DNA from 3 places in the Halalkalibacter sp. HAAS-P014 genome. Region 3 is predicted to be linked to each of the others. Evidence: riboswitches for the same ligand, from Rfam matches in the RefSeq annotation. Region 3 holds a riboswitch; each other region holds the start of a gene.

Region 1 (3,284 bases), on a different contig from region 3:
TTGGTTATGACTTAATTCGTAATGAAGTATTAAGAGACTTATTAGGAAAGGATCATGACTCATTACTTTATTGGATCGGAAAATCTCTCGCGCGAAAGCACCCCATTTTAACCATTGAGGAGTTATATCTTTTTTTTGAAAATGCTAATTGGGGCACACTTTCATTAGTTTCAGAAAAAAAGAAGCTTCAAACATTTGAATTAAAAGGGCATTGGATAGATAAAAAAGATGAGCGCTGCTATCAGCTAGAAGCCGGCTTCCTTGCTCAACAATTAGAAACGTGGCACCAATGCATTACCGGAGCAACTTACAAACAAAAAAAGGACTCGATTATTATAACGGTTGAATTGGATCGACGCGATGAAGTAAAAGAAATGAAATAATCTAACATGAGCCTTATTCAACTTATGTAGATAAAAGATGGCATGAGATTTATAATCTCATGCCATCTTTTATCTTATTACTTAATTACACATTTTTATTTATGAAACACCCGCAACAACTTCTGCTTCTTCAGCTAATTGGAATTCAGCATGTAACATTTCAACAGCAAGAACCATATCAACTTCTTGCACTACTACTGATACTTTTATCTCTGAAGTGCTAACCATTTTAACAAAAATATCATTGTCTGCTATAACTTCAAACATTTTTGCCGCAACACCAGGATTAGAAACCATACCAGAACCTATAATTGAGACTTTAGCCAATTCTTCTTCAAAAATCACATCAGTAAACTGAAGATCATCCTGTGCTTTTTGTAACACAGCTAACGTTTCTTTTAATGAGCTTTGTGTGATCGTAAAAGAAATATTTACATGTTCATCGTCATATTGATTTTGAACTATAATGTCAACATTCACATCACTTTCTGATAATGTTGTAAATAATTTTGATAATGTTTCAAGTCGGTTCGGCAATCCTTTCACTGTTACCTTGGTCACATCATTCTCAAAAGCAATTCCTCGCACAACTAGGTTTTGTTCCACTGATACTTCCTCCTCAATCATTGTTCCTTCAGCATCTTCCATACTTGATGCAACCATTAATGGGACATTATAATTTTTGGCAAACTCAACAGCACGAGGATGCAACACGCCAGCTCCAAGATTTGCCATTTCAAGCATTTCATCGTAAGAAATTGAATGTAGTTTTCTTGCTTTTTTTACATAACGTGGATCCGTCGTAAATACACCTGTTACATCTGTGTAAATGTCACAACGATCTGCGTTTAATGATGCAGCAAGTGCAACTGCCGTTGTATCAGATCCTCCCCTGCCTAATGTTGTAATCTCTCCTTGTTCGCTTAAGCCCTGAAAACCAGCAACAACAATAACTTTTCCTTCCGCAAGTTCAGACCCCATGCGTTGGTTATTAATGGATCGAATTCTAGCGTTACCATGACTGGCTTCCGTTTCTATTCCAGCTTGCCATCCTGTCAAAGAAACAGTATCGATTCCTTTCTCTTGAAGAGCCATTGTTAATAAAGAAATCGTTACTTGCTCACCAGTGCTTAAAAGCATATCCATTTCCCTTTTATCTGGTGAATCCGTAATTTGAGATGCCAATGAGACAAGTTGATCAGTCGACTTCCCCATGGCTGAAACAACGATAACGAGCTCATTGCCTTCATTTACAGCACGCTCAATCCTCTTTGCGACATGTTGAATCCTTTCAACCGACCCTACTGATGTTCCACCGTATTTCTGTACAATTCTTGCCATATTTCCGTGTCCTCTCCTTATTCCTCACAGTTACAAGAGAATGCAAAAAAGCAACAATAAGGAAAACCCCTCACTGTTGCTTGTCATACCAATCCGGTACCACACTGCTCCCTTTTCTCTCGTGAGATAGTTCTCCACATACCCCTTGGGTGTAAGTATGTGACAGCCCTATGCTTATTCAACATAGGTCCAGCACAAGAAAGATGAGTCTTTTCTTGCACTTCGGCGAATTCCCCTTTCAACTTCCTTCAAACGGGCCTCATTCCCTTAGAAAGTATACTATTGGTTTTCGCTCCTCTACCAATCACTTCATTTGAAGCGTGGCATATTCAGTTGCTTATTATTGTAGCAGAGGATTTAAAAAGAATCAAGAGGCAACTGAAAAACGTACGACTTATGCCTTTTTCAGTTGCCTCTAAGCCATGTGTGGAGCTGCCGTTTTCTTTTAAGCTTTTTGAACGAATTTCTCAAAAAGCACACGGCGTGTGGAACCATGGCCTTCCTTAAATCTCAAAAGGTACGACTTATGCCTTTTTCAGTTGCCTTTTTTCAGTTGCCTCAAGTTTCACTCTTTTTCATTCAACGTCTTTACAATTGCTTCTGCCACTTTTTCAGGGATCGAGAGTTTTCTTAAATCTTCAACGGTTGCTTCTTTCATTTTTTTAACCGATCCAAAATATTTTAGTAGCTGACGTTTTCGTTTTTCCCCCACACCTGGTATATCATCAAGAGATGATTTGAAAAAAGTCTTTGAACGTGTTTGACGATGAAATGTAATCGCAAAACGGTGAACCTCATCTTGGATTCGCTGCAGTAAATAAAACTCATGACTATCGCGCTTTAGTGGAACTACAATAGGTGGATCTCCCATTAATAATTGGGATGTTCGATGCTTTTCGTCCTTGGCCAACCCACAAACAGGAATAGCTAAACCAAGTTCATCTATAATTACCTCTTGCGCAACAGCAATTTGCCCTTTTCCTCCATCAATTACAATTAAGTCAGGTAAAGGCAATGACTCTTTTAATAAGCGTACGTATCTCCTTCTTATCACTTCGCGCATGGAACCATAATCATCAGGCCCATCTACAGACTTAATTTTATATTTACGGTAATCTTTCCGACTTGGTTTCCCGTCTACAAAAGAGACCATTGCCGAGACTGGATCTGTTCCTTGGATATTCGAATTATCGAATGCCTCTATTCGATACGGTGTTCGAATCCCCATTGCCTCTCCTAAGCGTTCAACAGCCTTAACCGTCCTTTCTTCATCTCGTTCGATTAAAGCAAATTTATCTTTTAACGCGATCACTGCATTCTGATTAGCTAGGTCAAGTAAATCTTTTTTCTTTCCCCTTTTAGGATGATGAGTTTTCACCACTACGAGCTCCTCGATCAATTCACCATCCACTTCTTCAGGTAAGAGAATCTCGGCTGGCTTAATATGTTCTTTTTTCATATAAAATTGGCCAATAAACGTCATTAGATCTTCGGGCGCATCTTTATAAAATGGGAAAATAGAAACATCACGTTCAATTAGCTTTCCTTGACGGATAAAGA
Region 2 (3,284 bases), on a different contig from region 3:
TAGGGGTTGTTGGACACCAATACTTCTTAGTAAAGGGACTAACGTTAACAGATGCCTCTAATGCAGTTTTGATTCTTGCGCTGCTGCCGCTTACTACATCGATCTTTGCAATGATCTTTCTCGGTGATCGCTTAACAAAATGGAGGATACTAGGGATTGGTTTAGCGTTTATCGGAGTTGTTTTTATTCAAGGAGGGGGAGGTCAAGGGATTATTAGTCTTGGGGAGTTTTATGTATTTATTGCAATGATCGTCCAAGCGCTGAGCTTTATCTATATCAAAAAAGCAACTGCAACTCTTGATTCCAAACAAATGACTAGCTTTATGCTTTTGGTTGGCTCTGTTGGCCTTTTTATCATTAGTTTAATGCTCGAACCTTCTGGTACTGGAAATCTCACTAGTGCACCTATTAGTGTGTATATCATCTTTTTCGTATCTGGAGTCATTGCCACGGGCATAGGTCATTTTCTATTTAATGCAGCTATTGAACGGATTGGTGCAGGACAAACAGCTATTTTCAATAACTTTGTACCATTTTTTGGATTAATCAGCTCAGCTATTTTTCTCGGTGAACGGGTATATTGGTATCAGTCTTTGGGCTTCATGTTGATCGTTGTAGGAGTGCTATTTGGGACAGGTTATTTAGAGAAGACTTTTTTCAAAAGTATAGCGGAGGATAAATGCAAAGTTATTCAGGGAAAGAGCATGTAGGTGTCTAACACTACATGCTCTTTTTAATATCGATTAACTAACAAAGAAATTCATTGATGGTTGAATCACCGTTTGAAGTTCTTGTTGTTGTTCAGCTGTCAATGGGACAAGAGGTAAACGTACTTGTCCTGCTTTAATCCCTTTCATTTCGAGTGCTGCTTTGACGGCAGTAGGATTAGGTGCCATAAATAAAGTCTTCATAACCGGAAGCATTTGCCGATGTTGCATCGCTGCTGCTGTCACTTGACCTGCTTGATAGTTACGAACCATTTGTTGCATTTCGTTTCCGATAATATGTGAAGAAACTGATACGACTCCTGCACCACCAATAGCGAGTAATGGTAATGTCAAGCTATCGTCACCACTATAAACCGTAAATCCTTCAGGTGCGTGCTCGATGATTTCAGCCATAACGTCCAAATCACCACTTGCTTCTTTTATTGAAGTAATATTAGGAAGCTGTGCTAATCGTAATGTTGTTTCTACACTCATATTTACTCCTGTTCTGCCAGGAATATTGTAAAGCATAACTGGAAGCTTTGTCTTATTTGCAATCGCGCTGAAATGTGCAAACATTCCTTCTTGTGATGGCTTGTTGTAATAAGGTACTACAAGCATAATACCATCTACACCAATTTCTTCAGCTTGTTTAGTTAATTCTATCGATGCCTGTGTATTATTTGAGCCAGTTCCTGCAATAACAGGAATTTGGCCATTTACAGTTTCTACAACGGTTTTAAAAAGAGTAAGTTTTTCTTCTGTTGTAAGGGTAGGAGATTCTCCAGTTGTTCCTCCTACGACTAATGCGTCTGTTCCATTTGAGATAAGATGTTGTACAAGCTCTTTTATTCCCACAACATCAAGTTGTCCATGTTGATTAAATGGTGTAACCATCGCTGTAATAATTCTTCCAAAATTCATCCAATTCACCCTCAATTCATTTAATTTTCCTTGTACGTATGGGGTTAGATGGGCTCCTGTGAGGCACAAAAAAACAACAATGAGGCCTCTACTCATTGTTGTTAGGTTAAGCAAAATTAGCAAAACCAATTCAATGTGTGAGATAGCCCTCCATATAGCTTGTTTGCTATATGACAGTACTGTCCTTATTCAGAACAGTCCCAGCTAATGAGAAATGAGAACTCATTAAACTTCGGCAAATACCCCTTTCAGTTAGAATCAACGGACCTCATTCTCCTCAACTAACTTACTAATGATATCTGCACCTCTACCCTCACTTCAATGTATGAAGTAAGATATAACGTAATTTGAGTTAACCTTATCAAATGTTTTATTGGAATGCAATGGTTTAACGAGAATTTCTTTGTATTAAATTTAACAGCTTATCTAATTCTTGACTACATTGGATCGTAACTTTTGCAGTCATTCCGTATTTTTTAGCAAGATTCAACATTTGTAACCGTTTTTGTTCTATCTCACATAACATCTGTAACACTCCACCTCAAATGAACTAAAACAGACATCTACGCTATTATGGAGTTTTTCGTTGATGTGCCCTTAGCAAATATCTATTTATAAAAATTATTATAACCGAATGAAATATGTTGAAAAGTGATTCTTGTAAAGTTGTCATAAAAAGATGAAATTAGCAAAAAATCGACAAGTGTCGAGTGTCTTTGTGGATTGTTATATTTTTTCAAGAGTGAGAAAAGGTATTAAGTTGCACAATAAGTGTAGGAGGGAGATTATGATGAAAATTGTTAGTTATCTGTTCGTTTCAGCCTTAATTTTATCTGGCTGTACGGTATCGCAGGAAGCAGAAATGGGAGCGAGTTATGACCGTCATGAAGGATTTAGTGGGTATGGAGTGGAGCAAGTTCGCGATTTAGAAGGGCCTCTTTCCGATATGATGGTACCTGATGAAATGCCTAAAGGATTAACGGATTCTGCCCCTCATTTAACAGACGAAGGATCCTATACGACAAGAAAACGTAATTTAAGTATGAAGCATGAAGGAGTTAATCGACAAGGTCCAAGAATTTTAAGTAATCGTCCTGGTGTATTACGTGATAAATACGCACTTAGCAATGACCCAAATGTAGAAAAAAAAGAACAGAGAAACCAACATCTTCAAGCGACAACGGAATTAACCAGAGAGATCGAAACTCGAGTTGAATCGTTGGAAAACGTAAGAGATGCACATGTAATCACGGATGGACAACGAATTGTAATAGGTCTAGAGTCAAGTGAACAGGATAAAGGAAAGCTACTCCATGCAGTTGAACAGGAAGTGGAGGACATAACAGAACGAAAAAATGTTTATATTACAACTAATCGCAAAATGATTAATAGAATGAATGCTCTTGAACATCACGTTGGTCTTGGGAAGCCATTTGATTCAATCGGAGGAGCGATAGGGGACCTCGCTGATTTGATTGATGACGCAGCTAATAATCGTAGATAAGAACAGGGATAAACGTACCCTGTTCTTTTTTTGTAGCTATTTAAGGAGTTTTATCGGGGACTCTTTTTAGTAACTTAATGAATGCCGAACTCTTCTGTCACAGAAAGGTATTCACGTTCCATTAGCTTATGTGACATAACGGCATTCTC
Region 3 (3,284 bases):
CTTTCCTTAATACCATGACCGTTGCGAAAAGAAGAGCAACTGCCACAATTAAACTTGCGATCACACTCGTTGTAAATCCTAATACTAAATAAGAAATAATTGTAATTCCAGCAGCAATAAGAGCATATGGAAGTTGTGTTACAACGTGATCAATATGGTGGCTTCCAGCTCCAGTAGATGAAAGAATCGTCGTATCCGATATTGGAGAACAATGGTCTCCAAAAATTGCTCCAGCTAACACAGCCGCCATCATTGGTAAGACCATCGTTACATCAATCACTGCTGCCATTTCACCAGCAATTGGGAGTAACAAGCCAAATGTACCCCATGACGTACCTGTTGAGAATGCTGCAAACCCAGCAATGATAAACAGAATAACTGGTAAAAACATCGGATTAAGATTCGCATTTTCAACTAGTGAGGCTAAGTATGTTCCCGTACCTAGATCACCAATAATTTCAATGATTGTCCAAGCAAAGAACAAAATATAAATTGCTGGCAACATTGATTTCATCCCAACTACTAGTGAGCTACCAAGTCCTGTACCCGATTTAGGCTTCATAGCATTCATGATTAAGGCTATTATTAATCCAAATAATCCACCATAAACAAGAGCAGCCGCAACATCAGTATTTTCAAAAATAGTTAAAACCGTTACATTTCCTTCTGTTCCTTGAATACCTGTGGTCACCATGAAGAAAACAGTTCCAACAATAAGCGCAATGATTGGCCATACTAAATCGCCAACTTTGCCTTGATCACTTGCCTTGACTTCATCTTGCGAACCTGGAATCGGGCCTAATTTAGCATTGAATAACTCACCGTTTTTTAACGCACGTTGTTCATGCTTTTTCATCGCTCCGATGTCAAGATTGAACCAAGCTACAGCAAGGACAAGCCCAATTGCAACGAGAGCATAAATGTTCATCGGCACCATTAACATGAACGCTTGCAACGCTTCATATTGAGTAATCGAATGCGTCGTGAAAACCGTCGCAATGATGGCTATAATGTAAGCTCCCCAACTTGAAATAGGTGCAATTACACACATCGGGGCAGCTGTTGAGTCAACTAAATAGGCTAATTTAGCACGTGAAATGCGATGTCGATCCGTAAGAGGACGACTGACATTACCTACTGTCAAACTATTAAAATAGTCATCAATAAAAATAATTAAACCAAGTACAACCGTGAGAAGTTGTGCTCCAACACGGGTTTTGACACGTTTCATTGCCCACTCACCAAATGCACGGCTACCACCTGAGCGAGTAATAAGAGCAGCCATCATTCCTAGTAATAAAAGAAATAGAATGATAAAGAATTCCCATGTGTTAATCGCAAAACGAGCATCCATTATTGCACTTGTCACCGTCCCAAAAGTGACAGTTTCAACTTCGTAGTCAAACACAATAGCCATGACAATGCCATAAATATTGGCCACAGCAGCAAGTGGATTAAAGTCGTTCAACATTAACGCCCCAACAATAGCCCCTGTTCCAAGTGACAATAAAACACGTTTTGTCACAATAACCATTACAAGAGCCAATATTGGAGGCAATAAAGATAAAATAGATGATTCCATATAATACCCCTCCAAAAAAATAATTGGTAAATACATTCGGACAGTACCGCAAATTATATGTTTTAGAACAACCAAAAAAGCGATCGTGGTTAACCCACAATCGCTTTTATACGTACGTGAATCCCCATAATTTTGGTAGTCCTCCATAACTTGATCACTTCAAGTTATGACAGCCCTGCACTTCTTCAATGCAGTTCCAGCAAAAATAGCCTGACAGCTGCTTTCACTTCGGCGACGGCTCCTTTCTCCATTCTTCAACGTTGTCATCCTCAAAAAAGATACTGATAGCAATCGCGCCTCTACCTCATCATTACTAATGAGGCAATTCTATTTAGTTACCTTTAGGATACTATCATTATTTTTCTAGAATATCAATGTCAATTTCCACCACTAGCACCGGATGATCCCCCTGCTGGCAAAATCATTCCTCCACCTTCTGAATAGTATTCTGGTACTTCTCCTTGAATATTTATCAAGCCGACTGGAATAGTTGTTTTTACTGCTTCTTCCTTTGTAGCAAAAGGAATTACGATTTTGGCATCTACAATAACATCAAAGTTAATCGATAACGTCGTATTATTAATTCCCGTATTAATTACGTCCCAATTTAAATCCGTCTTCACGTCACCAATTGCAGAAAAACGAACCGGTATTTGTGGACCTAATTGGGCAAGTAAAGCATTATTTGTTGCTTGACCTAGTGGGATACTATACACGATTCCTCCCTCTGTTGTACTTGGTGGGTCATCATCAAAATTAAGCGCCACATCAAAAACCTCGCCACGCTCAATCGCTTTCAAATGTCTTTCCACTCGTAACGTGGCCTCGGATAAAATTCGGTTATAAATTTGTGTATTAAATTGAATCATGTTATCAGCGTTTGTGATAAACAACTCATCCTGATCAAGGTCAGAAGCAATTTTCTTTGAAACCGCATCATTAATAGCCCTTGTCGCAATGACCTTCGTTTCGGTTGTAGCTATTTGCATCAATGTTGGACGAATCCCCTTCTCGATAATCCATAACCCTTGAACGGTTAACGCAACAAAAATAATAAAAGATAGTAGTAAGACATACCGAAATGGCAACGGACCTTTTCGAGCTCGGGGTCTATTTCTTCTTGGTGCCCTCATGCTGAAAACCCCCTTCGCCACAAGTATATGCAGCAAAGTGGACAGTTTGACCTAGACAAGAAAAAAAGATTCCTTTTTCTTGTCTAGGTCAGTGCGAAGCGCAGCCGACGTTTTGGTTTATGCACCTTAAGTGGTTTTTTTAAAATGCGAACGGCAAAGAGCCAGCGCCACCTCCTCTAGTTCTTCCTTCTTTCATACGTTCTAAATTCATGAGGGTAACGGTTTTTTTCGTCAACGGTTCCTGTCTCAACCGAGACTACCTCCCACTCTTCTATACTGATCTCTGGAAAGTAAGTGTCACCTTCAAATGACTCTTCAATATATGTTACATAGAGACGATCAACCTGTTTCCATAAAAGCTTAAATACTTCTGTACCACCTATTACAAAGCACTCATCTTCTTGGTTAGCAATACTCAAAACATCTTCTACGTGATGTACAACCTCACATCCTTCTGCGCTATATTGTTCATCACGCGTTAAGACAACATTTCTTCTCTTAGGTAAAGGTCGCCCAATCGATTCGTACGTTTTCCTTCCCATTACGATTGTATGTCCGGTTGTTATTCT

The links. A riboswitch is a leader RNA that binds a small molecule or an ion and turns the genes downstream of it on or off. The one in region 3 is predicted to bind lysine.
Region 1: linked by a shared signal. The riboswitch ahead of AC1FXZ_RS20495 (aspartate kinase) and the one ahead of AC1FXZ_RS07120 (Na+/H+ antiporter NhaC family protein) in region 3 are both predicted to bind lysine.
Region 2: linked by a shared signal. The riboswitch ahead of dapA (4-hydroxy-tetrahydrodipicolinate synthase) and the one ahead of AC1FXZ_RS07120 (Na+/H+ antiporter NhaC family protein) in region 3 are both predicted to bind lysine.

Annotation. Positions count from the first base shown of each region.
Region 1 is NZ_JBWQTV010000029.1:2,732-6,015, reverse strand. Features, by position in the region: gene AC1FXZ_RS20500 (YslB family protein) at 1-383, shown strand, start outside; gene AC1FXZ_RS20495 (aspartate kinase) at 483-1,724, opposite strand; lysine riboswitch at 1,844-2,032, opposite strand; gene uvrC (excinuclease ABC subunit UvrC) at 2,290-3,284, opposite strand, start outside.
Region 2 is NZ_JBWQTV010000006.1:87,776-91,059, reverse strand. Features, by position in the region: gene AC1FXZ_RS05240 (DMT family transporter) at 1-710, shown strand, start outside; gene dapA (4-hydroxy-tetrahydrodipicolinate synthase) at 744-1,631, opposite strand; lysine riboswitch at 1,767-1,949, opposite strand; gene AC1FXZ_RS05230 (Spo0E family sporulation regulatory protein-aspartic acid phosphatase) at 2,020-2,157, opposite strand; gene AC1FXZ_RS05225 (YhcN/YlaJ family sporulation lipoprotein) at 2,419-3,135, shown strand; gene AC1FXZ_RS05220 (hypothetical protein) at 3,210-3,284, opposite strand, start outside.
Region 3 is NZ_JBWQTV010000007.1:55,874-59,157, forward strand. Features, by position in the region: gene AC1FXZ_RS07120 (Na+/H+ antiporter NhaC family protein) at 1-1,582, opposite strand, end outside; lysine riboswitch at 1,711-1,892, opposite strand; gene yunB (sporulation protein YunB) at 1,960-2,715, opposite strand; gene AC1FXZ_RS07130 (dihydrofolate reductase) at 2,892-3,284, opposite strand, start outside.